One region of the Novibacillus thermophilus genome, then DNA from elsewhere that is predicted to be linked to it. Evidence: riboswitches for the same ligand, from Rfam matches in the RefSeq annotation. Region 1 holds a riboswitch; each other region holds the start of a gene.
The links. A riboswitch is a leader RNA that binds a small molecule or an ion and turns the genes downstream of it on or off. The one in region 1 is predicted to bind thiamine pyrophosphate.
Positions count from the first base shown of each region.

Region 2: it holds a riboswitch for thiamine pyrophosphate, as region 1 does, so the genes downstream of both, B0W44_RS09090 (MTH1187 family thiamine-binding protein) here and thiD (bifunctional hydroxymethylpyrimidine kinase/phosphomethylpyrimidine kinase) in region 1, are expected to answer to the same signal.
Region 3: it holds a riboswitch for thiamine pyrophosphate, as region 1 does, so the genes downstream of both, tenA (thiaminase II) here and thiD (bifunctional hydroxymethylpyrimidine kinase/phosphomethylpyrimidine kinase) in region 1, are expected to answer to the same signal.

Region 1 is NZ_CP019699.1:2,973,625-2,983,752, forward strand. Features, by position in the region: gene B0W44_RS14490 (sulfotransferase family 2 domain-containing protein) at 1-322, shown strand, start outside; gene B0W44_RS14495 (N-acetylmuramoyl-L-alanine amidase) at 387-1,172, shown strand; gene sat (sulfate adenylyltransferase) at 1,252-2,415, shown strand; gene B0W44_RS18260 (hypothetical protein) at 2,540-2,713, shown strand; gene trhA (PAQR family membrane homeostasis protein TrhA) at 2,858-3,508, shown strand; gene B0W44_RS14510 (S8 family peptidase) at 3,605-4,897, shown strand; gene thiW (energy coupling factor transporter S component ThiW) at 5,040-5,540, opposite strand; gene thiE (thiamine phosphate synthase) at 5,537-6,202, opposite strand; gene thiM (hydroxyethylthiazole kinase) at 6,202-6,999, opposite strand; gene thiD (bifunctional hydroxymethylpyrimidine kinase/phosphomethylpyrimidine kinase) at 7,004-7,822, opposite strand; TPP riboswitch at 7,935-8,048, opposite strand; gene B0W44_RS14535 (CynX/NimT family MFS transporter) at 8,617-9,825, shown strand; gene ehuA (ectoine/hydroxyectoine ABC transporter ATP-binding protein EhuA) at 10,046-10,128, opposite strand, start outside.
Region 2 is NZ_CP019699.1:1,815,701-1,825,828, reverse strand. Features, by position in the region: gene B0W44_RS09125 (FIMAH domain-containing protein) at 1-260, opposite strand, end outside; gene B0W44_RS09120 (response regulator transcription factor) at 476-1,168, shown strand; gene B0W44_RS09115 (hypothetical protein) at 1,155-1,577, shown strand; gene B0W44_RS09110 (sensor histidine kinase) at 1,472-2,548, shown strand; gene B0W44_RS09105 (ABC transporter ATP-binding protein) at 2,613-3,377, opposite strand; gene B0W44_RS09100 (ABC transporter substrate-binding protein) at 3,380-4,432, opposite strand; gene B0W44_RS09095 (ABC transporter permease) at 4,429-5,232, opposite strand; gene B0W44_RS09090 (MTH1187 family thiamine-binding protein) at 5,240-5,536, opposite strand; TPP riboswitch at 5,620-5,733, opposite strand; SAM riboswitch class I at 5,839-5,953, shown strand; gene B0W44_RS09085 (sodium:solute symporter family protein) at 6,159-7,778, shown strand; gene B0W44_RS09080 (MetQ/NlpA family ABC transporter substrate-binding protein) at 7,834-8,664, shown strand; gene B0W44_RS09075 (methionine ABC transporter ATP-binding protein) at 8,732-9,772, shown strand; gene B0W44_RS09070 (methionine ABC transporter permease) at 9,744-10,128, shown strand, end outside.
Region 3 is NZ_CP019699.1:2,002,817-2,012,944, forward strand. Features, by position in the region: gene B0W44_RS09975 (glycosyltransferase family 8 protein) at 1-770, opposite strand, end outside; gene B0W44_RS09980 (TraB/GumN family protein) at 797-1,972, opposite strand; TPP riboswitch at 2,075-2,183, shown strand; gene tenA (thiaminase II) at 2,257-2,937, shown strand; gene B0W44_RS09990 (hypothetical protein) at 3,008-3,298, opposite strand; gene B0W44_RS18145 (hypothetical protein) at 3,518-3,685, shown strand; gene B0W44_RS09995 (2-hydroxyacid dehydrogenase) at 3,790-4,770, shown strand; gene B0W44_RS10000 (M55 family metallopeptidase) at 4,798-5,619, shown strand; gene B0W44_RS10005 (Na+/H+ antiporter NhaC family protein) at 5,684-7,234, opposite strand; gene B0W44_RS10010 (M20 family metallopeptidase) at 7,392-8,600, shown strand; gene B0W44_RS10015 (CoA-binding protein) at 8,762-9,190, shown strand; gene B0W44_RS10020 (hypothetical protein) at 9,276-9,461, shown strand; gene B0W44_RS10025 (DUF1444 family protein) at 9,528-10,128, shown strand, end outside.

The DNA.
Region 1 (10,128 bases):
CTTTATCGCTGTCGGCATCACAGAGCGGTTTAACGAGTCTCTCTATTTAATGAAGCAAAAACTCGGATGGGGAGACATTACGTATAAACAGTACAACGTGAACCGGAAACGTCCGAAAACAGACGCGATCTCGCCCGAAATGATTGATTTGATCAAGGAACACAATGCGTTGGACATTGAGTTGTACAACTGGGTGAGGCGTCAAGTGGAACACGAGATACAACATCTCGACACTAAATCCCGCGAAGAGTTGAAACAGATTAAAGACCGTTTGTGCAAAGGGGCTTCTCCCGACTACGCCAACCCGTACGATTTTGTCTAACCTGTCCCACACCACACGCCGTGTTTGGCATATTACTCGATAACTCAGAAAAAGGAGAGGTAACATGGCAAAGGTTGTCATCGATCCCGGTCACGGCGGTTCAGACGCAGGTGCTGTCAACGGCAGTTACCGGGAAAAAGACTTTAATTTGTCCATCGCTCTAAAAGTGAGGGAGTATTTGCGCAGTCGCTACGATGTCAATGTGTTCATGACCCGGACGACAGATAAAACAGTCAGTTTGCGACAGCGCACGGACTACGCCAATTCCCAAAATGCCGATTACTTCTGTTCCATCCACATAAACGCCGGAGGTGGAACTGGATGGGAAAGTTTCATTTACAACGGGTCGGTGTCTAACCGGACTGTTCAAGCCCAAAATGTCATCCACCGGAAGGTCATGGACGTTCTTTCATCCAAGTACGATGTGCGTGACAGGGGCAAAAAACGGGCAAACTTTCACGTGTTGCGGGAGACGCGCATGTCCGCCATCCTGTTAGAAAACCTGTTTATCGATACGACGCGAGATTTAAATTTACTCAAAAACGACACTTTTATTACCGATCTCGCCCACGCCATTGGAGAAGGCATTGCCGACGCGATGTCGTTGAATCCAAAACAGTCGACCTTGTATAAGGTCATCGCTGGCTCGTTTCAAAGTCAGGCCAACGCCCGAGCCCGCGCTCGATTGTTGGAATCGAACGGGATGGATGCTGTCGTTGTGAAGGCAAACGTGTCAGGAAAAACGTGGTACCGGGTTCAGGCAGGGGCCTTTCGCAAACGGTCGAACGCCGAGGCCCGCCTCAATAAAATAAAAAAATTAGGCATCGATGCGTTCATTTTAGAAACGTAAGAGTTTAACACATTTGTGGGCGTCTGAATAGGTTATGTGCAGCAAACTTCACCTTTGAGGAGGAGGAGAAGTGGCCCAGATTCCCCCACACGGCGGACAACTTGTCAACAGAATTGCAACGGCCTCAAACAAAGAAAAACTGTTAAGGGAAAGTGTAGACTGGAAAAAAATCGAGATCGACCTGTGGACGTACGCCGATTTGGAGTGTATGGCCGTCGGCGCTTTTTCGCCGCTGAGAGGCTTTTTAAACAAATCGGATTACGATTCCGTCGTAAATGACATGCGCTTGTCTTCAGGTGAAGTGTGGACAATACCGATTACGTTAGGAGTAGCCGAGGACCTTAAGCATCGTGTACAATTGGGAGAAAAGGTGTGTTTGTGTTACAAAGGAAAGACAGTCGCCGTGATGGACATAACCGACTGTTACCGCCCTGACAAACAACGTGAGGCAAAGTGCGTGTACGGCACAACGGACCATCACCACCCCGGTGTCAAAAGGTTGTTTTCCCAACCGGACACGTACATCGGCGGCCCGATTACGTTGATTGAACGGATGCCTACGCTGTTTCCCGATTACAACTTGACGCCGCATGAGACGCGTGTCTTGTTTCGCACGCGGGGATGGGACCGGGTCGTCGGGTTCCAAACCCGCAATCCGATTCACCGCGCTCACGAGTACATTCAGAAAACGGCCCTCGAAACAGTGGACGGCCTGTTCATCCAGCCTCTCGTCGGTGAAACGAAACCGGGGGACATTCCGGCAACGGTGCGAATGAAGAGCTATCAAGTCTTGCTCCACCACTACTACCCATCGGACCGAACCGCCCTCGGAGTGTATCCGGCAGCCATGCGGTACGCCGGGCCGCGTGAAGCCGTCTTACACGCCTTAGTCCGAAAAAACTACGGGTGTACGCACTTTATCGTCGGCCGGGACCACGCCGGTGTGGGCGACTACTATGGCACTTACGATTCACAGCACATCTTTCGTCAGTTTGAGGATCACGACCTTGGCATCCAACCGATGTTTTTTGAACACAGTTTTTACTGCACCAAATGTGCCGGTATGGCCTCCCTGAAGACGTGTCCCCATCGCGATGAAGACCGCGTCATCCTTTCAGGAACGAAGGTGCGGGAAATGTTGAAGTCCGGGAAAACGCCACCGACAGAGTTCAGCCGTCGAGAAGTGATCGAGGTTTTGATGGAAGGCTACCGACAAGAGAAAGGTTCTGGCACATGCTGCTAGCGGCAGGCTGCATTCCTGTTGGGACAGAGGGTGGCTTAAGGCTACTCCTGTCTCGCATGTTCATCTCGTTGCCGCAAGAAGAAAAACTGTACTGCCCAGTGTGGATTATGAGGAGGGATGTCTAGTGAACATTGCAGACAACTTACAGCACCTTGAAACTCATTACATAAACATCTGGATAAAAAAGTGGGAACAACAGCTAGCTGAGATCGATTCTGAACCGTTACGCAAACAGTTACAAGAGAATATTGACAAAGCAAAACGAGAAATCAAAAAAAGAGAGGAGGGTGGGGAGTAGTCAATCAAGCCCGTCACGACATCCTGCTTACTGTCGTTCCCGGGGAGACAAGCCCCCGCCATATCAATTGACTGCCTCCAACGGACCAAAATGTGATAGGCTGACATTAACTTTAAATTTTAAACAGGGCGGAGTGGTCGCAACATGAAACGGTTGAAGATGAAAGAACCAGTGAACACGTGGACCCATTTTGTCACGTTTATCGCTGCCATTGTAGGGTTAGTGTTTCTCATTACATTGACGCGGGAAAACATGACCAAGCTTGTGACGATGACGATATACGGCGTGAGTATCATCGTGTTGTACGGTGCAAGTTCTCTGTACCATTGGATCAAAACGACACCGCGGAAAGAGTACATACTGAGGAAAATCGACCACGTCGCCATCTATGTGTTCATCGCGGGTTCGTACACACCCGTTTTTTACTACGGACTTGAGGGTTCCTGGCGATGGACGATGCTTTCAGCTGTCTGGGTGCTCGCTTTCGTTGGCATCGTCATCAAATTAGCTTTTGTTCAAACGCCGCGATTGATTTCAACGGCATTTTACGTCACACTGGGCTGGATCGCCGTCGTTCCGTTTGTTCAACTGGTTGACAACTTACCACTCGGAGCCATTGTATTGATGATGGCCGGCGGCATCGCCTATACGATAGGGGCGGTGATATACGCGACGAAAAGTTTTGACTTCTATCCCAACCGCTTTGGATTTCACGAAATATTCCACTTGTTTGTGATGGCCGGAAGCATCCTGCACTTTATCATGATGGTCGCTTTCATTGTGCCGTTGAGATAATAAATATTTAAATTTTACTTCATATTTTTAAAAATTTAAGATATAATGACAATAAAACAGATAAATTTTTTATCGCATGTTGAAGGAGGGAGCATCGTGAATCCATTGTTCAAAGGTTGGGAACAGAAGGCCGTGCAAGTGTTGGATCGCACGTTGGCGGATACGTTGCCAGGAGTAAAGAGCGAATCGACATTACCTGTTATAATCGAGATGACCCCAAACGCAAAAGAAGAGGAGCGGCAGGAGATCAAGCAACTCTGCCAACAGCGTAAACGAGACGAAATCGTAAACGAATTGAAGTACATCCCCATGGTTACTGCCACTATTTGTCAAGATACTTTGCGGGAAGCGGCCCACCACCCGGGCGTCAAGCGCATCTTCTACGATCAACAAGTGCGCGCCTACCTCGATGTGGCCGTTCCGACTGTCGCTGCGGACGAAGCGCACGCCCGGTGGGGGTTGACTGGCAAGGGCATCACGGTGGCAGTGCTCGATACGGGGATAGAGGCTCACGACGACCTCACCAAACCTGAAAACCGTCTCGCAGGTTTTAACGATTTAGTCGGAAACGAGACAGAATCTTACGATGACAACGGCCACGGAACGCACGTAGCGGGGATTATTGCCGGAAACGGCTATCGTTCTGACGGTAAATATGTCGGTAGTGCTCCCGAAGCCAATCTCGTCGGCGTGAAAGTGCTGGACAACCGAGGTTCTGGTCAAGTATCGACGATCATGAGGGGCATCGACTGGTGTATCCAGGAAAAAGAACAGTACAACATCCGCGTGATAAACCTGTCTTTAGGCGGACCGGCAACTGAACCTTACACGGATGATCCGTTGAGTCGAATGGTGGAGCAAGCGTGGCACAACGGTATCGTCGTGTGTGCGGCTGCGGGGAATGAAGGCCCTGAGCCGGGCACTATCGGCACGCCGGGATTCCACCCCTCCATTGTGACCGTCGGTGCTACGTACGATCAGAACACGGAGACGACTGAAGACGATAAAGAATCGGAATTCTCCAGCCGCGGTCCTACCGTCGACCACCTCAACAAGCCAGATGTGTTAGCCCCGGGGGAAAAGATCGTCTCACTTCTGGCAGAGAATTCACCGCTGAACAGAAGAATTGAAAGGGGAGACCTTTCTTCTCCGCTCGACGGATACGTGGAACTGTCCGGAACGTCGATGGCCACACCACTCTGTGCCGGCGTCGCCGCGTTGCTCATACAGCACAATGAATCGTTGTCACCTAACGATGTGAAGTCGATTCTCGTCAGTTCGTCTACACATCTGAAGGGCAGCCAGCCGGGCTACGTCAACGTCGTGAGTGCATTGAAACTGGCTGAAGTGTATTTAGAATACGGGTCGCACGATGTGTATTCAAGTTAGCTGTCATCGGTTCTTTCGATAACCCGTCTCGCCAAAGGGGAACCCTTCGGTTCCCCTTTCCCTGATCATTTCCAGCTAACCTGCGCTGTCTCACCCTATCTCTTCGCCTCCGAAAGACCAGTTTTGGCTTTCCGTTTTTCCTTCAAGATCTGCCGCCGTTTAACGGTAACTTTTGGAGGTACCGGACGATGATGACTCCGATGATGGCGCCAGCGGTACTGCTCACGAGAAAACCTGGGACAAAGGCTAGCACGGCTTTCGTTTCGCCGAAGAAGATACGTGCCATCGGAACACTCAGAAGTGAGCCCAAAATACCCGTTCCGATCATTTCTCCAGCTGCCGCAAACCGTATTAGCCGCTTTCGCCGGTACAGCCACCCTGCCAACAAAGCACCGACCATCCCCCCTGGAAAAGCAAAAATCGTCCCGACACCGAGCAAATTTCGGAGTACCCCGATCAAAAAAGCGACAGTGACCGCGGGAAGGGGGCCGAACAGGACGGCTGCCAACACATTGATGGCATGCTGTACCGGATAGGCTTTCGCTATACCGGCAGGAAACCAGATAAACTGTGAACTGACAGTACCGATCGCAACCAAGACGGCCATCGCTGTCAAACGCTGTACTTGGCTTTTTCTCCTCACGGTTGAACTTTCCTCCGTTCCGTTTCGACCGTTTGCAAAAGCGCTCTGGCCGCCGCCTCCGGGTCCGTTTGGGAAGCTATGGCCGAAATGACAGCCACACCGTCAGCTCCGGCCGAGAGAATGTCAGGGACGTGCGCGGCTCGAATGCCACCGATGGCGACAATCGGGATCGGCCGTGTCAGTTGTTTACAGAGCGCAGCCAACCCTTCTGGTCCGAGGGGAGTTTTGGCATCGCTTTTTGAACGGGTGGGAAACATCGGCCCAACTCCGAGATAGTCAGCCCCAGAAGCAATCGCCTCTTCCGCTTCTTGTAACGTGTGGACAGAGACGCCAACCCACATGTCGTCACCCGTTAACGCGCGAACGTCTTCGACAGGGAGGTCGTCTTGTCCGACGTGAATGCCGTCAGCCTCGAGCAACAAGGCCAAATCTACACGATCGTTCACAATGAAAGGGATGTGGTGTTGGCGACATTCGCTGCGCAAAGCGCGCCCGAGGGCCAACGTTTCTTTCATCGTCAAGCCCGAATGCTTGTCTCTAAACTGAAAACACGTAATACCACCTGCAATCGCCTTTTTCAGCACATCGACAGGAGAGAGGGGAGGGGCACAGTCTTGACTGCCCATGACGAAGTATAAGGATAAGTGACGGGCCGGGACCATCACACATTCCCCTCCAAAACCGATAGTTTGGCCATGTCACGCAGCTCACGAGGTGTCATCAAATAAAGGGCATCGATTAAACGCCAGTTTAGCTCGCCGGGGCCTTTTGCCGACCGTGCTGCCAGCTCCGCCGCTACAGCCATCGCACTTAAACCCGCCACGGCGGCAAGGGTGGAGTCGTTTGTGACGGCGTGACAGGCGCCGACGATAGCGGTGGTTAAACAGCCAGAGCCTGTAATGTAAGGAAGTAGGGGATGGCCGCCTTCAATGACGACGGTGCTGTCAAGGCCCGCGACCACGTCCGTTTTTCCCGTCACTGCCACCGTTGTCCCGTACTTGTTCACGAAAGACTGCGCCAGCTGCACGCGGTCGCCGCCGTCATCAGATGCGTCAACCCCTTTCTGTCCCCACGCCACACCGCACAATGCGGCAATTTCAGCCGCATTTCCGCGGACGACGGCAATGTCCAGTTCGGCTAACAGCTGCTGGATCTGTTCATTGCGGTAAGCCGTCGTCCCGTACCCGACTGGATCCAAAATAACCGGGATCTTCAACCGGTTCGCAGCGTGACCTGCCAACTGCATCGCCTCTACCGTGCGTTCTGTCAAAGTGCCAGCATTTAACACAAGGGCCCCGGCGTGGGCCACCATGTCGGCCACTTCTCGCGGTTCCGAAGTCATCACGGGTGACGCCCCGATCGCGAGCGTCCCGTTAGCTGTAAAATTGGTCACAACGAGATTCGTAATGTTGTGGATGAGTGGTTTCCGTTGGCGCAATGTTGCCAACAACGTCTCCATCTGTTCACGCACGGGATAACCCCTCCTGTCTGTTGCGGTAAGCCCAGTGGTTGACAGGGCCGTGACCGCGCCCTAAATGGATAGGGTGTTTAATCGCTTCGGTAATATAGGTCTTTGCCGTTTCTACAGCCTGTCGAAGGGGAGTCCCTTTGGCTAGCTCCGCCGTAATAGCAGCAGAAAACGTACAACCGGTTCCGTGGGTGTGTTTTGTGTCATAGCGTGAAGCGACCAGTTCGTCAAACACCGAACCGTCGTAATAAATGTCGCGGGCCTCGTCATCCAAATGCCCGCCTTTCACGACGACAGCAGTAGCACCGAACTCATCGACGATCTGTTTAGCAGCGTCTTTCATCTGCTGGACGTTCTGAATTGTGCGCCCAGTGATTTCTTCTGCTTCGGGAAGATTGGGGGTTACAATCGTCGTCAAAGGGAGCAGTTCGTTGACCAGCTCTTTTTTCGCCGTTTCGGCGAGGAGTGCGTCACCGCTTTTGGCAACCATCACTGGGTCCATGACGTAGTTGTCAACATTGTACGCCTTCATCTTCTGCGCGACTAACCGAATGACGTCGGACTGGGAGAGCATGCCCGTTTTCACAGCATTGGGACGAATGTCTTCGTAAACGGCGTCCATCTGGCTTTCAATGAGCTCGAGGGGCATGTCTAAAAAGGTTTTGACGCCCAGCGTGTTTTGACTGACGACAGCCGTGATGACGGACATGCCGTAAACGCACAATTCCTGAAACGTTTTTAAGTCGGCATGAATGCCCGCACCTCCCGACGGGTCCGTTCCGGCAATCGTTAAAGCTCTCGGTACCTGTCCCATGATCATCACTCCGTAAAATAGTTGAGTTTCAGTACATTCATGCACTCTGCTGCAGAGGGGGGGAGGCCCGTCGACGTTCAAGTAAAAACACCGCAGATGCCATCCGCGGTGCAAAAAATTCTTAGATGTTCCCTCCGCTGGCATTACCCAGTTCAGGTTAAGCGGTCGACGGTGACAACTAACCATCCTCTCAGCCCGGTTTACCCGAGCTCCCGCAGAATGTATGAAATTCATGCGCTTACAGCTATTATAGGTTTTATCACCGCTATCTGTCAATGCAACGCTCTCCAGTTTTACAGATCAAAAAGCTACTGAAGAGAAAAAGAAGAGGGCAGCGGTTGTTCTGAGGTTCAGACGATTTTACATATATAGTTACAAAACTTATATTTTGTAACGGTACTATATGGCCAAGAAGTTGACAAAAGCCTCCCTCATCGCCTAACGGAAGTCACCAGCCCTTTCATCCTTCATCAGTTATATAGATGTGATTTGTAATAAGGTTTCCTTACAATCCATTGCCTTGACTATAGTAGTAGGCTCTCCCAAATGCGGACGGATATTATGTTTTCCCTGCTAACCGTCTCTGATCGAACAGCGCTTCGTTAGGGGGATTTGGCCTATTATGCCTTGGAGTTGGTCACATTCGTCCAGTTGGATCGTAAGGATGCTAGTTTCAAATATTTTAATGCGAATTGCTGTGGTGTATATCTACGTTTATGATTGAAACAGTTCTGCCTAGTCTCTCAAACCTGTCCCCCGTTTAAGTTATACTAAGAGTAAGGGGAAAATGACACATGATGAGAATAAAAGACAAAGTAAATGTTAAGCGTGCTGATATTGTTCTTCTTATAGGGATTGTAGCGATCTCCGCCAATTTGCGTCCGGCGATTACGTCTGTCGGCCCTCTCATCGGATTTATACGTGACGACATGCATTTATCCAACGGTTTAGCTGGCCTCCTCACGACTCTCCCTTTAGTCGCCTTTGCCGTCTTTTCTCCGTTGGCGCCGAAGTTTAGCCGCAGACTAGGTATCGAAATGACTTTGTTTCTCGGCCTCATGACGTTAGTTGCCGGGATTATGTTGCGCTCGACCCCCTCAATGTCTACCTTGTATACCGGCACCTTTACGATCGGCACGGCCATTGCGGTCTCCAACGTCCTGCTGCCGAGTCTCATTAAACAGAAATTTTCCGACAGAGTCGGTCTCATGACAGGTGTGTACACGACGTTTATGGGCGGTTTTGCAGCGCTTGGATCCGGTGTGAGCGTTCCCCTGGCGTCGCATTTAGGTTTCGGGTGGCGAAGCGCGCTCGGGTTTTGGGCCGTTTTAGCGGCTTTTGCCGCACTTGTTTGGCTCCCTCAACTCCGCCATCAAAACCGATCGGGTACTTCGCAAAGGATCGACGTGAAGCTAGGGGGGCTTTGGCGCTCTCCTCTCGCGTGGCAAGTGACTTGCTTCATGGGATTACAGTCGTCTATTTTTTATGTCACCGTGACGTGGATTCCCAATCTCCTTCACGATAGCGGCATGGACCCTTCGACGTCCGGATGGATGGTATCCTATATGCAGCTCATCGGTCTTCCGGCGACATTTATCGTGTCTGTTCTTGCAGATCGCCGTCCCAATCAAAAACGCATCGTGTTTGCAATCAGTTCGCTTTATATCGTCGCTTTTGCCGGGCTGCTCAGCTTGAAGACGGCCTGGGTGTACGTGTGGATCACGCTTCTTGGAATCGGCCAAAGCTCCACCATCAGCCTGGCGCTCGCATTCCTCGCCCTTCGTGCAAGAAATGCTCAACAAGCGGCAGAACTTTCAGGGATGGCCCAGTCTGTCGGCTATCTACTGGCCGCAGTCGGTCCAGTGGCTATCGGTTATCTTTACGATCTGACTCAGACATGGTCCGTTCCGTTAACGGTACTGATGTTTGTTTCATTCTGTATGTTGTTTGCCGGTCTCGGTGCCGGGCGCAACGCGTATGTCACGCCGGACAAAAACATGTAACCTTTGCGTCTCCTTTCTTTTCTGAGGGTTAGTTTACATAAAATAATGATTGTATACAATTTCATAAGGAGACGCTTCTCTCCCGCAGTACGTCACTAGAAAAAACAGCCGATGTTCATCTTGTATCGGTGAACATCGGCTGTCGCACACGCGCAAACGCTGTTTTGTCTTGTCTTTAGGCTGTTGCATACTCACTGCTCGGCGGATGCATCACGTGCCATCACGTGCCGTTGCCGTTCGCCCGGAACCGCTTCAAAAACGACTGCAATCGTTCACTCTTTGGGTTTTCTAAAACATCACCCG
Region 2 (10,128 bases), 1.2 Mb from region 1:
AAGGACAGGAAGAAGCGCTCTGTTCCCGGTGTCGGTTCGTACGTCTGTAACGCTGCTTCGCTAAATGTCCGCAGCGGAACAGACGATGAATCGATCTCTATCTCCTCTAGTTCTTCACTCCGCAACTTCGGGCCGATGTCAACAGGTTCTGGCCCTTCCCCATTCCCCGTTGTCGCCTGAACAGAATCTTCTACCGTTGGCAAGGTGAACGAAAAGACGAGTAAAACAGCTAAGGCCACACGGGGCAACCACTTTTGCATGCTTCCAACTCCTTTAACTCAGTTTTACAATCCCCTGCACATTGAGAGGTTGTATATGAAATATTTCTTCTTATCACAATTGTTTCCCTTTAGGAATTAGGACCTATTTTCACGCTTCTCGTTCCCATGCCCTTCTCTCCCGTTCAGGTACCACCGAACCACTTTAACCGATCGAACAAACCGTGGTATGATCGAGTAGAGGAGGGGACTTGCCGTTGCAAGCGCACATTCTCGTGATCGAAGATGACCAACACATTCAGGAAATGCTCAAATATACGCTAGAAAGTGAAACTTACCGGGTCAGCTCGGCATTTTCCGGCAGAGAAGGAATGGATTTGTTTGAACAAATGACCCCTGACCTCGTGCTACTGGATATTATGCTCCCCGATCTAGACGGTTGGGAAGTGCTGGAGCGGATACGCCTCCGCGGATCGACGCCCGTCATCATGCTGACCGCGAAAGGAGAAGTGGAAGACAAGATTAAAGGGTTGAATCTAGGCAGTGACGATTACATCACCAAGCCTTTCAGCCCTGGAGAATTGTTGGCCCGCATAAGGGCTGTCCTGCGAAGAGTGGAACCGGAATCAAAAAAAGTGATGAGTTGGCCGAATCTTACGATCCACCGCGACGAGCGCCTGGTAAAGGCCAAAGGCCAGCCAGTCACGCTGACCCGCAAAGAGTTCGACTTACTGCTGTACTTGGCAACACACAAGGGACAAGTGATCAGCCGGGAGCACTTGCTCAGTAAAATATGGGACTACGCCTACCTCGGCGACACGCGCACAGTCGACACTCACGTCAAGCGGCTGAGAGAAAAACTAGAATCCCGTACCGCCCCTTACCGGTACATCCGCACCGTCTGGGGCAGCGGGTACACCTTTGAAGTGATGCGCGATGAGGAAGTATAACTCCCTGTTTTCCCGCCTCATCACCTCCCACACGATCGTCGTGCTCATCGCTGTGCTGGCCATCGGGTTTGCCGCCGATACGTTTTTTCGGCTGTTCCTCGTCGAGCAAGAGTCGTCCCGCCTCGTGGACAACGTCTCTGCCGTCGCCCGCCGCGTGGTCGTCCCTGGAGAATCGGGGTGGGTCATTCGCTCCGAGCGTTCCATTTTGATCAACACGTTGCAGTTGGCCGGAATAGAACTGTATGAACTCCCCCTTCGGCTGCCGAGAACCTGTCTTTCACACCGGACGAATGGAACAGTCTGTTGCGGGATCAGCAACTTTTCCGTAAGACGTCCGCCACCTGGTTCGGTCTGCCGGAACTGGAGCTGTACCTCATCGACGGAGAGCGCAACCGGCTCCTGCTTCTAAAAAACCCGATGGGCCAATCCGCCGAAACGTTGTCGCACATGCGCCGGACCCTCATCTACTCCGGCCTGATCGCCATCCTCCTCGGCGTCCTAATCTCGTACGGCACGTCTCGCTACACGGTCACACCCATTCGCAACATACAACACGTCGCGCGCAAAGTGGTGCAAGGCGATTTTCGACAACGCGTCCGAATGGAATCGTACGAGGAACTAGACGATCTAGCCGCCACATTCAATCAAGCGGTCGACCGCGTAGAAGAGACAATGAAAGAACAGCAACGCCTGGATCAACTCAGCAAACAATTCGTTTCCAACGTCTCCCACGAATTTCGCGTCCCGCTCACGTCGCTGGCCGGGTTTCTCGAACTGCTACAAGAGGACAAAATACCGGCAAAAGACAAAGGGAAAGTAACGGCGATCATGCAAAAGGACGTCGAGCGCTTGAGCCGTCTCGTTCACGATCTGTTGGACCTTTCCCGGTTGCAGTCGGGGAAGATTGAACTGGAACGCGAACTCGTTCCCTTAAAGCCGACAGTCGAGGAGACCCTCGACCGCTTATCACCCCAGTTGGAGAACAAACCTTTGTCCGTGACGTCGGATGTCAAGCCGTCACTCGTCGTTTGGGCTGACGAAGACCGCTTGCAGCAAATACTGCTCAACTTGATCGGGAATGCCGTACAGCATTCGCCTGCCGGAGAATCGGTCGAGATTGGCGCCCGTTCCGTTCAGGGAGGTCAAGCGGTCCAAATCACTGTCGTCAACAGAGGAACGACGATTCCGCCGGAAGAGCTCCCCTATTTGTGGGAGCGGTTCACCAAAGTCGATAAGTCCCGCTCTAAACAGGGAACGGGTTTAGGCCTCGCCATCACCCGCGAACTGGTCCACTTACACGGCGGACACATTGAAGCTGACAACTTGCCGGATCAATCCGGTGTCCGCGTCACCTTCACGTTACCTGCTCGTGAAAATTAAACGATTGCTGAGTCATGTGAGGCGTCGCCTCGTCGTGGACGTAAAACAACCCCCGTTCGTCAAGTCAGCGGGGGTTTTCGTTTTGATTCAGTTCTGTCAACAGCTGCTCCTTGTAGTAAAGAAAGCGTTCGTCCGTGACCAGTTTGCGCCCCCGGGGGCGCGGCAACTCAATCGACCATTCAGCCGTTACAGTGGCCGGACGGGATGACAGCACGTACACCCGGTCGGACAGGTAGATCGCCTCGTCGATACTGTGCGTGATAAACAAAATAGAACGATTGAACTGATCCCATATACCCAACAGCCAATCTTGCATGCGGTCGCGCGTCAACGCGTCGAGGGCGCCGAACGGCTCATCCAGCAGCCACACATCGCGCTCCATCATCACGGTTCGCAACAGCGCAGCGCGCTGCCGCATCCCACCGGACAGACGGACAGGGTATGCGTCGGCAAACTGTTCCAAACCGAAGGCAGACAGCAGTTCCCGCGCTCTCTCCCGTGCCTCCTTGCGAGAAGCTCCCCGCACTTCCGCTCCGACCACAGCGTTGTCGAGGATTGTCCGCCAAGGAAAGAGACAGTCCTTCTGCATCATGTAACTGACGTGTCCGGTCTCTCCCGTGATGTCTTCTCCATCTTTTTTTACCGTGCCGCGGTCAGGGTGCTCCAGACCGCTCACGATGTTAAACAGCGTACTCTTGCCGCACCCGCTCGGCCCGATGAGACTCACAAATTCACCTTCTTTTACTGTCAGGCTGACACCGTTTAAAGCCGGCAATTCTCCAGAAGGGGTGCGGTATGTTTTACACAGAGTGTCCAGCACAATCTTCATCGTTACGACTCCGGTAAAAATGCATTGGTAAACGCTTCGGTGGGATCAATGGCCGTTTCAATCAGTTCGTGTTCGACCATCCAATCAGTGAAGTCGATCCACCTCTGTTCGTCCTGCACGCCCCACGTTTCCGCATCGTCGCGGTAACGTGCGCTCATCCACTGTTGAGAAGCGCGAATCAGTTCGGGGTCTGTTTCAGGTGTCACCTCAATCAAAATCTCTGCTGCTGCGTCCGGTTCATCGATGGCGAACAAGTACCCCTTGCTCACTGCGCGCATAAATTTCTCCACTATTTCGGGCTTTTCCTCTATCATACTCTCATTCGTAATAAGCGTCGGGGTGTAAAAATCGAGGACCGGATCGAGATCGTTCAAATAGATGATGTCAATGGGAAAGTCGCGCAATTCCGCTTCGATACCCGTCCAGCCGTAATAAATCCATTGGAAGTCAACGTCCCGTGACGTAGCGGCAAAAAAATCGGCTTCTCCGACATTGACGATATTCACTTTGTCCTCGACATCGTCCACTTCTACGCCGTCCATGCGCAGAACTGTCTTAAGAAAGGCGTTTTCAATCGGCGACCCCCAACCGCCGTACGTCTTCCCTACAAAATCTTGCGGAGATGTGATGTTTTTCTCCTTCGGCGCAGCAAAACCGGACGTGTTGTGCTGCAAGACGGCAGCAATAGAGACAACAGGAATCCCTTCTGCCCTGGCCTGAATGACATACTCCTGCGAGCTTACGCCAAACTCAGCGTTTCCCGCACCGACGAGCTGGTTAGCTGACGTCTCAGCCGGCGTGGTGATCTCCACCTCCAGTCCTTCCTCGGCAAAATAGCCTTGTTCCTGGGCGACGTACAGACCGGTGTGGTTCGTATTCGGCACCCAGTCGAGCATCACGGTCACCTGCGTCAACTCGTCACTCTCAACCTCTCCACTGTCTCGTCCTTCTTCTTGCGGAGTATCCGAGTTTCCTCCCCCACATGCAGATAACACGAGGAGACAGGACATGCTGACGATGACGACGACCGTCCTCCAATGGTTGTGTTGTGTCACTTTGCGTTCTTCCTTTCCCACTGTTCTTGTTCGCGCGTGTACGCCCACGGCGCCAACAATCGAGACGCCGCCTGAATGAATCCAAACAACACCAAACTCCAGAACGTAATGACGACAATCGCGACAAACACGTTGTCAGCAGAAAACGAGTTTTGTGCCCGGACGAGCATCACGCCGAGCCCGGCATCGGCTCCTAACCACTCGGCGATAACCGCCCCGAGGACACTGTACGTCGCGGCGATCTTCAAACCGGAAAACACGTACGGCAGCGCATGGGGAAAGCGCACCATGCGAAAGATCTGCCACTTTCCTGCCCCCATGGACCGTAGTAACCGCACCATGTCCCTGTCTGCCGAACTCAGCCCGTCCACTGTACTCACAGCGACCGGAAAAAACGTGACCAGGGCGACGATGAGCACCTTTGGCAGCAAACCGTACCCGAACCAGACGATAAACAGAGGGGCGATAGCAATGATCGGCACCGTTTGCGTCCCGACCAAAAGCGGATACAGTCCCCGGCGCAGCCAGGGAGACAGTTCAATGAGAACGGCTAACGACAGGGCTACGGCAATGCCTGTCGCAAAGCCGAGCATCGCTTCCTGCAACGTCGGCCACATGTGACGGTTGACGACTTCTACATTGTGTAAAAAGGCAAAGACTATGTCACTCGGCGCCGGCAACAACCACATGTCCACGTCAAAGACATGCACCCCGAGTTCCCACAGGGCGAGAAACACAGTCGCGAGCAAGACTGGCGGCCAAACAGTCATGGCATGCTGTCGCCACTTCACGCGTCTCACGTTCCATTCACCTTTGCCGGTACTTGCCCACTTTTTCTTCCATCGTCACCCCGGATGGACTGTAGTCAATTTTCACAATGGTGATCACCCGCTCGCTTCCCGCCGCAATCACCGCTTCCTGGGCTCTCTTCACAACGTCCATCAACTCGTCGTACTCACCTTCCATCGTCGTCTCCATCGGACCTACTTCGTACTTCACGCCCGACTGCTGAATCACGCCAATGGCTTCGTCCACGATGTCGTAAATATCTTGATCCCCTGTCACACGGGGGATGACTTGAATGCTGACATTGACACGGGGCATGTCCACACCTCCTTCAAACGTAAAGAAAGCCAATCCTGATCAGGACTGGCTTAAGCGCAACGTCACATGTCTGCTGTCCACAAGCAGATGACGACTATGATCCCTGCGCTGGCATTATCCAGATCAGGTTTAACGGGTCGGTACCATTTTGGGGGTACCCTCTCAGCCGGGCTCTCCCAGCTCCCCTCTGTTTAATGTGACTATAGCACAAACCTTACACCCTGGCAATGACAAAGCGCGCCAAAAACAGTTGACAACAGTTTAGGGGGTGACTATACTGGTTTTAAAATCTGATAGACATTCTCTTATCCAGAGAGGTGGAGGGACTGGCCCGATGAAACCCGGCAACCTTTGCACGGTTCCTGTGCAAAAAGGTGCCAATTCCTGCAAAGCCGTTTAGGTTTTGAAAGATAAGAGAGGTGATGATCGGGTCGCTAGCCTCTCTGTCTTTGCAGAGAGGCTTTCTCATTTTAACAGCTTGCAGGAAGGATGAAGATGTCTCATCAACTGTAAATGCATACTTATCCTATATGAAAAAGCGGTGAGAGCACCAAATGACGGATAAACGAAAGCCCGACAATCTAGAGTGTAAGGGCCGATCACGTGAAGGGAATGACATTTAATGAATGAATACGGTGTGTGGCTGATAGGATTAGCTGTTGTCTATACGTTTCTGTTAATCTTTTCCGGTTATGTCGCGAGGCGTAAAGCAGCTCGCGGAGAGGACTTTTTTGTCGGCGGCCGTCAATTTTCGCCGCTTGTCGTCGCCCTCTGTATCACCGGACTGTTTTCCGGCTCAACTTACATCTCCATTTTAGAATTAGCATACTTGAAAGGCATATCAGCTGTTTGGTATGGAGTCGCTGAAACGGTGCAAGTGTTAATTATCGCCTTTATTCTGCTCGCACCGTTTCGCGAACGGATGCTGGTGACGATCTCGGGCCTCATTGGTGATTATTACGGGCGTTGGGCGAAACTGATCAGTGGTGCCATTACAGCATTCTCTTTTCCGATGTGGTCAGTGGCGACGGCCATCGCTTTTGCTTCTGCTATCCATGTGTTTACCGGCATCCCCCTCTTTTTTTCTGTTGCGTTGACATCCCTCTTGCTCTTCATCTATTTGCAAGCAGGTGGAATGTGGTCAGTTGCCTTTACGCAAAGCGTCAATGCAGTCGTATTCTCACTGATGTTTGTGGTGGGGTTAATCGCTTTTTTTGTCAACCCGGGAATAGAGGGTCTGGTTCAGCTAGCCCAAACACAACCAGACATGTTTACATGGGGAAATGCCGGTTTACAAGTGATCGTTGCGTGGTTCGGCACATTTCTCGTCAATGTATTGTTGGCCCAGGCGGCCTTCCAGATGGCGTTGTCCTGCCGAACCGCAAAAGAAGGCCAGAAGGGACTAAAAATGGCAGCCGTCATGGGGATACCGTTTGTGATCCTCGGTGTGCTTTTCGGGATGGCCGCTGCCGTGGTCGTCCCAGACGCAGGCAAGGGCTTGATCGCCATTCCCCAGTATCTCATGCAAGTCCTCCCTGCGCCTTTAGCCGGACTGTTTTTCCTCGGCATATGGGCTTGTGCCCTGAGCTGGGGAGCGCCGTGTCAGTTTTCCGGGGCGACCAGTTTAGGCAGGGATGTCGGCAGTGCTTTAAATCCCCGCGCGACCAATGATCGACTCGTTCGCTATACGAAGTGGTCGCTGTTGTTACTGACAGGTTTAATGATCCTGTTTGGCACTCTGCGCACTGAACAGTCCGCGTGGTGGAATATACTCGCTTGGACCGTGCGCAATTCGGCGACTTTCGCACCGGTGTTAGGCGCCTTGTTCTGGCCGCTCGTGACGAAGGGAGGCGCTGTGATCTCAATGGTTGGAGGATTTGCATCAGGTTTGTTGTGGTACCACTTGGGCGAATGGTCACCCGATCACTTTTTCCTTAACACCCATCCGGTGTGGGTAGGTATGGGAATAAATTTAGCTTTAATGATAGTCACAAGTTTGTGGGAACATCGGGGCCAATGGCGGGTGAGCTCCCCCGATTCGTGGCTCGCTTGGTTCGGAGTCATCGCGACAGCCGCTTTAGCATTTGTCAACATACTGGCATTTGAAACACTCTATACCTCAGGGCTTTTAGGCTTGACCATATTCAGTATGTTCGTCGCGGTGTTCATTGCGCTAATTCAACTGACACATACGTCCACATCCATCTGGAACAAGGAGCATTGTGAAAAGCCCATCGCTTAGACGCTGCGGTTCGCACAGTCGCTAGTTAAATCAAAAGGATTGGAGAGGAACTTACATGAAAAAAACACGCATCTTCATCATCGCGCTAATTTTCACCGTCACGCTTTCTGCTTGCGGCGGAGATCTTGGCGAAGAAGCTTCAAGCGAAGAAAGCAACACCTTGAGCGAAGACAGACTCATCATCGGCGTGACCGCCGGCCCTCACGAACAAATCATGGAAAAAGTGAAGGAAGTGGCGGCAAAAGACGGCCTTGACATTCAAATTGAAGTGTTCACGGACTACGTTATGGTGAACACGGCCCTGGCCGAAGGGGACTTGGATGCGAACAGTTATCAGCACAAGCCGTATCTGGATGACTTCGTCGCTGAGCGCAACCTGGATTTGTCTCACGTTGCTGACACCGTCAATTTCCCGATGGGAATCTATTCTGAAAAAATTAAAGACATCCGCGAACTAAAAGAAGGTGACACCCTCGGACTGCCAAACGACCCGACAAACAGCGCCCGCGCGTTGCTTCTCTTTGAAGATGCCGGATTGATTAAATTAAGAGAAGGCGCCGGCGTGACGGCCTCCGTTCAGGACATAGAAGAAAATCCCCTCAACTTGGAGTTTGTCGAACTGGAAGCAGCCCAAATCCCACGGCAACTGAGTGAATTAACCGCTGCAGCCATTAACACCAACTATGCGATGGAAGCCGGATATGTGCCAGCGGAGGACGCGATTGCCATCGAACCGAAAGACTCCCCTTGGGTGAACATTATCGCCGTTCGCACGGAAAACAAAGACGACCCGGTCCTCGACAAGCTGATCAAGGCGTACCATTCTGACGAAGTGAAGCAGTTCGTAGAAGAAGAGTTCTCGGGCTCTGTCATACCGTCTTGGTAAACCGCAACAAAACACGGCTTCCCCGTGCCCGGGATGAGCACAGGGTATTTGTGAAAGGGTGAACCGCATGATTCAACTGCAAAACGTATCGAAAGTGTTTCAGACAAAAAAAGGACCGCTGTACGCTCTCAGCCATGTGTCGCTGGACGTAAAGCGCGGCGAAATCTTCGGTGTCATCGGCTACAGCGGAGCCGGGAAAAGCACGCTCATCCGCTGTGTCAACTTGTTGGAACGCCCGACAGAAGGCAAAGTGTACGTCGGAGGCACCGAGTTGACTGCCTTACCTGACGGAAAATTAAAAGAAGCGCGCAAAAAAATCGGGATGATTTTTCAAGGGTTCAACTTGCTTAAAACGGCGACAGTGTATGAGAACATCGCCCTACCGCTCAAATTAAGCGGTGTTCCGAAAAACGAGATTCAGGCGCGCGTCGAGAAGTATTTGGCGATTGTCGGGCTGGAAGACAAACGCGATGCGTACCCCGCCCAGCTGTCCGGTGGGCAAAAACAGCGCGTCGCCATCGCCCGCGCCCTGGCCCACGAACCGGAAGTGTTGCTGAGCGATGAAGCGACAAGCGCCCTCGACCCGGACACGACGGAAGCCATCCTCGATTTACTGCTCAAAATTAACCGCGATTTCGGCATCACCATCTTGCTCATCACGCACGAAATGCCGGTCATCCAAAAAGTGTGTGATCGCGTAGCGGTGATTGAGAGCGGAGAAGTCGTCGAATCCGGCTCTGTATTGGACCTGTTCACGGCCCCGCAACACGACACGACGAAAAAATTTGTCGACAGCCTGTTCGGCCACAACTTGCCGCAGTCATTGCTAGACTCTTTGAGAAATAAAGGACCTATCGCCACACTGTCCTTTGTCGGAACGACATCGGGAGAACCGGCTCTCGCCGCAGTCAGCAAAAAGTTCGACGTTTACCCAAACGTTCTGTCCGGGCAGATCACCCAGTTGAAAGAACACCCTTACGGTCGTTTAACTGTGCATTTCCAAGGAGAGGACGAAGAGGCGGTCAAAGCGATTCGTTACTTGAAAGAGCAGGGCGTACAAGTCAAAGGAGTGGAGTGGCATGATCGCAAACATAAGCGCATTTCTTAACCAATGGGGAGGCGTCATCTGGGAAGCGACCCTCCAAACTTTTCAAATGGTCGGGATTGCCCTTTCCATGTCCGTCTTGATCGGTTTGCCCCTCGGCGTTTTGCTCGTCTTAACCCGCCCAGGACATAGGCTGGCAAATCCGGTCGTCTATCAAATACTGAACGTGGGGATTAACGTCATACGCTCGATTCCGTTCATCGTGTTGCTGTTCCTCATCCTGCCGTTCACGAAGTTCCTCGTCGGGACGACAATCGGTGTCAAAGGCGTGTTAGTCCCCCTCGTCGTGTACACGGCACCGTATATCGCCCGACTCATGGAATCGTCCCTGTTAGAAGTGGACCAGGGCGTTTTGGAAG
Region 3 (10,128 bases), 970 kb from region 1:
GAGTGGAACCTCCCTGTATAATGTTTGTGCCACGGCTTTCGCTTGCCGCAAAAGTGGATGATGGACGTGTGGCGAATGACGTAGTCCATGTCAATGTTGCCGTTACTCATCATCTTGTAGTAGCGGTAAAATCTGGCGTCGTAGTTGAACCGAATTTCGTCTATTTCCTTGATCGATTTGGAGTAAAGGGCGTTAATGATGTCTTGATCGGGCAAAATCAGCCTTTTTTTGTTTTCTTCGACAAAGTTGTAGATGTCTTGTTCGTTTATTTTCTCTCGCTGCAGCGGAAGGTTCATGAGCAACACGCCCGAATTGTAGTAAGCCTCGATTTCGTAAGGCCGTAACCTCAGTTTGTTAATTTCCGTTATGGAGACTCGGTCGTGATAGGCAGCGGCGTAAAGAAAGCCGGAAAGGTCCGTATCGTACAGGGATTGAATTTCGTTGATGACGAGAATGTCAGGGTCTAGGTACAAGATCTTGTCCAGATTCTCAGGTAAAAATTTGAAGGCCAAGAGCCGGTAGTACATTTCCTTTGTGTAATGCTTTAAGACGGGAGCCCTGTCAAAGTAGTCATCCTGTACTTCGACTTCGATAAGCGTTTGGCCGTGTTCAGCGACAAAATGGTCAATGTCGGAGACGTCCTCCCCTTTTAAGCGAGAGTGCATGAGGTAGATGTGAAAGGGTACACCTGGGTTGTTGATAAACATGGACTTCAGCATCACTTTGAGGGCCTTGAGGTAGTTCGCATTGATTGTCACCAGAATATTCATACATCCTCAACTCTCCAGTACAGTACTCATGATAAGTTGTCGATGAATAAACGGACGACGTCCGCTCCGCCGACAAACGTCCCCAGTGAACTTCCCAAATTGGCCAGTACGACCACTAACAGAATACGCGTCACCTTATTGTGCCAAAAACCTTTCACACTAAACACATCTTCGGAAAGTTTCTCGAAGTCGGCTACACTCGGTCGCTGCACGAAAGCTTGCGCAATGCCGGCAAACCACCCCGCTGCCAACAGGGGGTTTAACGACGTGATGGGAGCAGCGACAAACGCCGTCAAAATGGCAAGGGGGTGTCCTAACGCCAGGGCCGATCCAATGGCCGAGAGAGATCCGTTCCACAACACCCAACTCACCGTTTGCTGATATCCCGCCTCCGGATTCGTGAAAAACGTGTAGGCGATTGCAGCAAGAATGAGAAGGGGAATGGACCAGGCGACGATTTTGGGCCATGTTGGTTTAGGCGGGATTTGGCTCAGGTGGGCTAAATCGTGTTCCTTGTGGATCTCCCGCTTAATGCCGGGAACGTGGGCGGCTCCCACGACCGCGACGACTTTTTCCCCAGGGGCCTCTTTTATTTTTTGAGCCAAGTACTGGTCTCTTTCATCAATGAGCGGCACTTTCAACTTGGGGAACGTGGCGGTGAATTCGTGGAGAATGGCGTTAATCGCATCTTGCGACTTCATCTTTTCTAGTTCTTCTTCCGAGATGCTCTCCGTATTAAAAATGCTGGCGATCATTTGCGAAAGAAGTTTTACCTTTCCCCAAAATCCGATGCTGTGCCAAATGCGGGCAAACGTAATTTGTATGTTTCGGTCCGCGAGGACGAGGTTGGCCCCGGTCGTTTTTGCCGATTCGATCCCCTGTACCATCTCCTGGCCGGCCTGAATGCCGAACTGCTTGGCGATTCGTTTTTGAAAAGAAGAAATGGCCAAATTGACGAGCATCAGCGATGCTTTCTTTTCCTTAATCACCTTGAAAATGTCCGTTTCTTTCCACTTATTCCCTTTCACTAACGACTCATACCGCTGTTTGTCCAATTCAATGCAGACCGAATCGGGCCTTTCGGCCTCAATGACGTCTTTCACTTGTTCGGCACTGTGTTTCGACACGTGGGCCGTTCCGATCAGGATGTATTCCTTGCCCTGTAACTGTATTCGCGTGATGGTTTCGTTTGTTTCAGCCATAGTGTCCTTCCTTTTTTCTCGTCAGTCTTCCTTCATTATACAACAATTCATAAGATTGACATCCTCAAGGAACGTGATATGATGAAATCGTCATACAACATTCATTTCCGCTAGGGGCGCCTTGTATGAGGCTGAGATTAAAGCACAAGCTTTAAGACCCTTGGAACCTGATCTGGCTCGTACCAGCGGAGGGAAGTGGAGACGTTGTTTCATTTGGGACAAACGTGCGTCTTTCAAAACTTTCCTCCTCACAAGCCGGACACGAGAGCGAGGAGGATTTTTTTATGCGGTTTTCTGAGACGCTGCGCGACGCAGCCAAGACAAGTTGGGAGAAAAGTTTGAACCACCCGTTTGTGTTAGGGATTGTGCGCGGAGACTTGCCGTTGGAGACGTTCAGGTTTTACGTTTTGCAGGATATTTACTACTTGAAACACTTCGGGAAAGTTCACGCGATGGGGGCTGCGCAAGCGGACGACTTCCGGGTGACGTCACTGTTGGCGGGAAAAGCGAAACTGACGGCAGAGGCGGAGTTGACCGTGCATCGGGAACACGCCGAAGTACTGAACATTACGGATGACGACCTCGCCCAGTTTCGGCCGGCACCGACGGCTTACGCTTACACATCCCATTTGTACCGGGCCGCACTGTCTGGCCGGCTGGGGGATACGGTTGCCGCTCTGCTGCCGTGTTATTGGTTGTACGGAGAGATTGGACGCAAGTACCGCGATGCAACACCGAAGGAGCCCGTCTATCAAAATTGGATCAAAACGTATGCCAGCGACTGGTTCCAAACGTCGGTCCAGGAACAAATCGACCTTTTGGACCGCATTGCCAAAGACGCGAGTGAGAAGGAACGGCGCAGTATGAAAGAGCAATTTGTCATGGCCAGCGAATACGAACTTGCATTCTGGGAGATGGCCTATACGCAGGAAGCGTGGCCGTCCAATGAAACCATTTCTCAATGAATTTGGCTACCAATGAGTAGAGCGTCCTCTGAGGAGGACGCTCTGATTCGTTCAGGGGAGATGTATAAGGTTAGAAAGGTCCCCTGAACGGTCCGCCAAAGGGTCCGCCGAACGGACCGAAAAAGGGTCCGACAAACGGTCCGAAGAACGGCGGGTACGGTGGAAACAGTGGAATCCCTAATCCAAATCCGAACGGGAACAGATTCGTTTCGGCATACGGCTGCTGCTGAGTGTTGTACCACGGTTGTTCATAGCCTTGAACAGCGCCATGACCTGGATACTGCTGAACGTGAATTCCTTCATCGCGGTACGGTTCACTGGAATATTCCGGCTGCTGGTTGTCGGATACCGATGAGCTCACGTGTCAACCCTCCCTCGGTGTTCTTTTGCCCATGATAGCCTATGCAAAAGAACAACAAGGGAAACTTGTCATAAACGAAAAGTCAAAACGTAAAGATGGAAGTGGGACGAATGATTTCGACGACATAGGACATTCGTCGCATTTTTTTTAGGAAAATTAGAGGATTATTGACAAAGGTGTAGAAGACATAACAGGTAAGGGAGAAAGAGGGGGGAGTTCGTGTTAAAAATTGCGTTGTTGTGCCTTTTGTTTTTATCTCTGTTATTCTTCTTAATCGACCAGAGAAAGGGGTATCCGTGCGTCGATCCGGAAGAGGAACGGCGTTTTGACACGTGCGATGACGAATGGGGACATTTCGCAGTCTCTGCCGTCGTTCCCGACGAGTAGAAGCGGCATGCCTTCGGGTATTCCTCTTTTTTTGCAGGATTTTGGCCGTGTAAGGCGAATAGTGACCGTACGCCTTCCTATTACCACCGCTGGAGGTGATCTTGATGGGAAAACCGAAGGTGTTTCTAACCCGGGAACTTCCGTCACCCGTGATGGCATTTTTAAAAGAGCATACAGAGCTCTCGTACAATGCAGAAGACCGGGTGTTAAAAAAACAGGAAATCATCGAAGGTGTGCAGGGAAAGGCAGGACTGATTTCACTCGTCACGGACACGATTGACAGGGAGGTCATCGAAGCGGCGCCGGACTTGAAGGTGATCAGCAACTACGCAGTCGGATTCAACAATATCGATGTGGAAGCGGCGACAGAACACAACATTGCCGTGACGAACACCCCGGGGGTGTTGACAGAGACGACGGCTGACCTGGCGTGGGCGCTCTTGATGACCGTTGCCCGCCGCGTTGTGGAAGGCGACGTGTACACGCGGTCCGGGCAATGGGAGAATTGGGCACCGCAGCTCTTTCTCGGCAGCGATGTACACGGGGCCACGTTGGGCATTGTCGGCATGGGACGCATCGGACAAGCGGTAGCGCGGCGGGCGAGGGGGTTTGAGATGGACGTCCTCTACTACAGCCGGACGCGGTTACCTCTGGAGCAAGAACGGAGCCTGAACGCCGAATACGTCACCAAAGAAGAGTTGTTACAGCGAGCCGATTACATCTCCATCCATGTGCCGTACACGGAAGGGACGCACCACTTCATCGGCGAAAGGGAGTTGAAGCTGATGAAGGAAACGGCCTACTTGATTAACACCGCCCGCGGACCGATCGTGGACGAAAAAGCCCTGGTCCACGCCTTGGAACACGGCGTCATTGCCGGTGCCGGGCTGGACGTGTACGAACGCGAACCCCAGCTGGAACCTGGGTTGAAAGATCTGTCCAACGTCGTTCTGTTGCCGCACATCGGAAGTGCTTCAGTGAAAACCCGGACGAACATGGGGATGATGGCGGCCCAAAATGTATTGGCTGTGTTAACGGGCAGACCGTGCGAGAACGTCGTCAATCAAGCGGGGCTGCACCAATAGCTGTTTTAAATAGGAGGTTGACAGACGATGAAACTATTTGTGTCGGTGGACATGGAAGGGATCACGGGCCTTGTCGATCAGACCTTTGTCGATTCAAGCCAACGCCACTACACCCGCGGCCAGCAGTTGATGACCGATGAGGCGAATCACATCGTCGAGGCGGCGTTCAACGTAGGGTGCGGCGAAGTGATCGTCAACGACAGCCATTCTAAAATGAACAACGTGTTGATTGAGAAACTTCATCCGGAAGCGAAACTCATTTCCGGCGATGTGAAGCCGTTTTCGATGATGCAGGGGCTTGACGACAGCTTTGACGCCGCCATATTCGCCGGTTACCACGCCAGGGCGGCGATGAGGGGCATCTTGAGCCACACGATGATTTTCGGCGTTCGCCACGTGTTCGTCGACGGTGTCGCCGTCGGAGAATTCGGCTTAAACGCTTATTTGGCAGGCTATTACGGCGTTCCAGTCATTATGGTGGCGGGTGACGACGAGATCGCCAAAGAAGCGGAAACGCTCATTCCCGGGATTACGACCGCTGTTGTGAAGGAGTGCATTTCCCGGACGGCGGCATGCTGCCTGACCCCGCAAAAAAGCGGAAAGCTGCTGCGGGAAAAAACGGCCCAGGCTTTGGCAAACAGGGATCGGGTCAAACCACTCGTACCGCCGGACAACCCGGTCCTCAAGATCGAGTTTGCCAATTACGGACAGGCGGAATGGGCCAATCTTCTGCCGGGAACGCACATCGAGGCAGGCAGCACCGTTACATACCAGGCGAACGACATGTTGGAAGCTTACCAGGCGATGATCGTGATGACGGAGTTAGCGATGAAAGCCGCGTTCAGTTAGTGGAACGAAAAGACCTCCAACGGCCTTTGGGGCGTCGTGGGAGGTGAAAAATTAGCCTTCGTGGTTATGCCGGGACGTCTAGGCCTTTGCTGTTGACTCCCCAAATTTTGCTGAAGGTGAAGACGAGAGCGAACATGGCGAGAATGCCGCTTGCGACAGACGCGAGGGCAGATCCCGTCAACCCGACGGTGAGAAACGCCACGATGCCGCTTAATCCGCCGGTGATGGCGTAGGGGAGCTGGGTATTTACGTGATCGATGTGGTCACAAGAAGAGCCGGCGGACGACAAGATCGTCGTGTCCGAAATCGGGGAGCAGTGGTCGCCGAAAATGCCTCCGCTGAGGACGGCGGCGATGGCCGGGAAGACGGAGACATCCATCGATACGGCCAACGGAATGGCGATAGGGATCATGATGGCAAACGTTCCGTAAGACGTCCCGGTTGTAAACGAAATCAACATGCCGACGGCGAACAGCAAGACGGGGATCAACTGCGGCGACGTCGTCTGCTCTGCGAGGCTGATGACGTATTCGGCTGTCCCCACTGCCTCCGTCACACTCCCGATGGACCACGCCAATGTCAAGATGATGTAGACGAGTGTCATGCCTTTAATGCCGCTGAAGTAGATGTCGATGGCTTTGCCGACGCTGAACATGTTTTGTCCAACCCCGAGGGCCAGCCCGACCATTCCCGCAACAAACGCTGCGAGCATGATCGAGACGGAGCCGTCCGCTTCACCGATGGCATTCACGAAGTCGTTCTCCGGAAAACCGCCTGTCCACAGGAACAGAGGGGGAATCAACCCTAGAAGCACGACAAGGGGGATCACCATGTTGCGCAACTTGGGCACAACGTTTTCCGGCGGCGTGGAATCGGTAATGTCTTGTGCCGACGGAAGTTTTGCCCCCTCGCGGAAAAGGGCGCCGGTCGTCCGCGCCCGTTTCTCGGCTGCGGCCATCGGGCCAAATTCTAGCTTCGTCAAGACCGTGAGGGCGACGAGCAGCAGAGCGAGGATCGCGTAAAAATTAAAAGGAATCGTTTTGAGATAGGCCAGGTACGCAGATTCGGAAATGCCGAGATCTGCAAACTGCGCTCCAATTAACCCCATCACGAAAACGACCCACGTAGACACAGGTGCCAGCAAACACATGGGGGCAGAAGTGGAATCGACGATGTACGCCAGTTTTTCCCGCGACACTTTCATTTTGTCCGTGACCGGGCGCATGACACTGCCGACGGTTAACGCGTTAAAGTAGTCCTCAAAGAAAATCGCGATCCCGAACAGCCAGGTCGATATCTGGGCGCCCCGGGGGGTTTTGACCCTTTTTGCAATCGCTTCGGCGATGGCGTGCGCTCCGCCCGTTTTTTGCAGCACGGCGATGAGGCCGCCGAAAAAAGCACCGTACAGAATGATCGTGGCACTCCACTCATCGCCAATACTCGGAATGATAAAATCTTTGAAACTGGCGAACACGCCCATGAGTGGGTTCCAATCGTTCACCATCGTCGCTCCGATCCACACGCCAACGAAGAGAGCCGGAATGACATTGCGCGTCATAAGAGCTAAAATAATAGCTAGAACCGGAGGCAGTAGGGAGAGAATGCCGAACTCCATAAAGCGCTTTCTCCTTTCTAGAAAAAATGAAAAAATTAAGCGATGATTCAAACTTTACTTCCTTTAAAGATATTATACATGAAGCGATATAATAAAACATTACGGAACCGTCATGCAGTGTTATGATAAAAGTGTGCCAGGAAAGGAGCGTTGGGACGTGAAAGATCGACTGTATGCCAGATTAGATGAACTCTACACGGAAATGGTGGACATCCGACGTTATTTGCATCAGTATCCCGAACTTTCATTCCAGGAAGTGAAGACGCCGGCATACGTTGCCGATTACCACCGCCGCCTCGGGCACGACGTGCGTACCGGAGTCGGCGAACGGGGTGTCGTCGCCGTTCTGCGCGGTGCCAAGCCGGGGAAGACTGTCGCGTTGCGCGCCGACTTTGACGCGCTGCCCATTCAAGAAGAAAACGACATCCCGTATCAATCGAAAGTAGACGGGGTGATGCACGCCTGCGGGCACGACGGACATACGGCGACGCTGCTCGTGTTGGCCAAAGTACTTAACTGCTTAAAAGAGGACCTTAAGGGCAATGTCGTCTTCATTCACCAGCATGCGGAGGAGCTTGCTCCTGGTGGCGCGATGGCGATGATCAAAGACGGCTGTCTCGAAGGTGTCGACGTCATCTTCGGCACTCACTTGTGGGCCACCACGCCTTACGGGACCATCCAGTACCGCATAGGTCCGTTTATGGCCGCTGCCGACCGATTTGAGATTGAGATTCGCGGACAGGGCGGGCACGGGGCCCAACCGCATCTGACGAAAGACGCTGTCGTCGTCGGATCGCAGCTCGTCATGAATCTGCAGCAACTCGTCAGCCGCCGCGTCGATCCGGTGGAGTCGGCTGTCGTGTCGGTCGGAAGTTTTGTCGCGGAGAACGCCTTTAACGTCATCTCCGGGTCGGCCCGGCTGGAAGGGACGGTTCGGACGTTTAACAGCGGCGTGCGGGACTTCATCGAACGCGAAATAGAGCGGATCGTCAACGGTACGTGCATGAGTGCGGACGCAGACTACCGCTACCAGTACGACAGGGGCTACCCCCCGGTCGTCAACCACCGGGAGGAGACCGAGCGGTTGGTCAAATCGGCATCTCGTGTCCCCGGAGTGGAAAACGTCGAAGAAGCGCCGCTGCAAATGGGGGCTGAAGATTTCGCCCACTACCTCCGTCACGTGAAAGGGACCTTTTTCTTTACGGGGGCGAGACATCCCGATTGGGAGGTTGCTTACCCGCATCACCATCCGAAGTTTAACATCGACGAGCGGGCGATGCTCGTGGCAGCGAAAACCCTCGGTGCCGTGACGCTCGACTACTTGCACAAGACGGCAGAAGGAGCCGAACTGACTGCCGAAACGTAACGGTTCAGTGGAATCTAGAGTGCGGCGTGAGCTGGCCTGTCATAACAGGTGCCGGTAACATGGGGATGGAAAAGCGCATCCCCGGGTCGTCCCGGTTCTGTCCAATTGCAGCCTCGGTGACAGACGAAGTCGGAGTGATTTTACAGAGGAGGTTGGTGAAGATGTACACGTTGCCGGATAAAGAGGTGCGGAAGCGGATATTGGAAGAGGCGAAGACGATTGCCGTCGTCGGGTTGTCGGCCAATCCGGAGCGTACGAGTCACATGATTGCCAAAGCTTTACAACAAAACGGGTACCGCATCATCCCGGTTAACCCGATGTTGACGGAACCGGTGTTGGGAGAACAACCGTACGCCAGTCTGGAGGACATTCCAGAAGCGGTGGACATCGTCGACGTGTTTCGCCGCAGTGAGTACACCCCGGAGATTGCAAAACAGGCGGTGAAGATCAAGGCAAAAGTTCTCTGGCTGCAAGAAGGCGTCTACAATGAAGAAGCGTACGAGTACGCCAGTAAACACGGGTTAACCGTCATCATGGACCACTGCATTAAAGTAGACCACGCGCTTCTCGTCAAAAAGGGCGCGCAATGAATCCCTGTTCCGTTATCACATTAGATCGGTGTCCAGGTTCCTTCTTCGTCTCTGTATGCTATAATGAAAGCACGAGGTGATGCAGGTGGAAACACTGAAGCTGTCGACTCTCGTCATGACGATCACCCCGGAATTATACAGTTTGTTGACGAAAGAAGAACTCGAAGCCGATGTGATGATTCAAGGTGACATTGACAAACTAAAACGAGAGGATGTCAACCGCATCATCGCCTCTGCCATTGAACAAAACGTATCCACTCCTTACCATTGACGGTGAGGAGTTTTGTATGTGCGGATTTCTCGAGGTGGGTGTGTTACAATAAACCGAGAAAGGGCGATGATGATGAAAAAGGATGAGGCAGACCTTCTAATGAAGGCCTTGCAGTCGGCTTTAGATCCCGAGGAGTGGGCGGTTCGACGTGACGGAAAACGGTGGTACATCGTATGTCAATCTGACAGCCGAAAGATGGAGCTGCCCGCACACGAGTTGAAAGACGAGTTGGACCGACTGGAAAAACAGGAAGAGAAAGACAAGGCCGTGCAGGCGTTCGTCTCCCGCGTCACCCGGGCTTTACCTGCCACAGAGCAATCGATCCGTTTGCGCGAACAACAACATATGATTTATCCGGTCATGCGCACTGCCGCTTTCCCGACAGGGGAGACGGCTGGAAAGCGTCTGTTAAAGCGGGAACATACAGCTGAATCGATCGTCCTGTACGCCCTGGATTTCGGAGAGAGTTATGTCCTCGTCAACGAAGAGATGGCCCGTGACGCCGAGGTGACAACAGACGAGGTTCACCACTGGGCCCTGCACAATGTGAAACAGCTGCCGAATGAACCGAAGTTGGATTTTGTCGCTGACAACCGGTTCTACTTTTTCAGTCACGATCACTATGCGGCCAGCCGCATTTTAAACGACAAGCTGCTCTACGACTTAC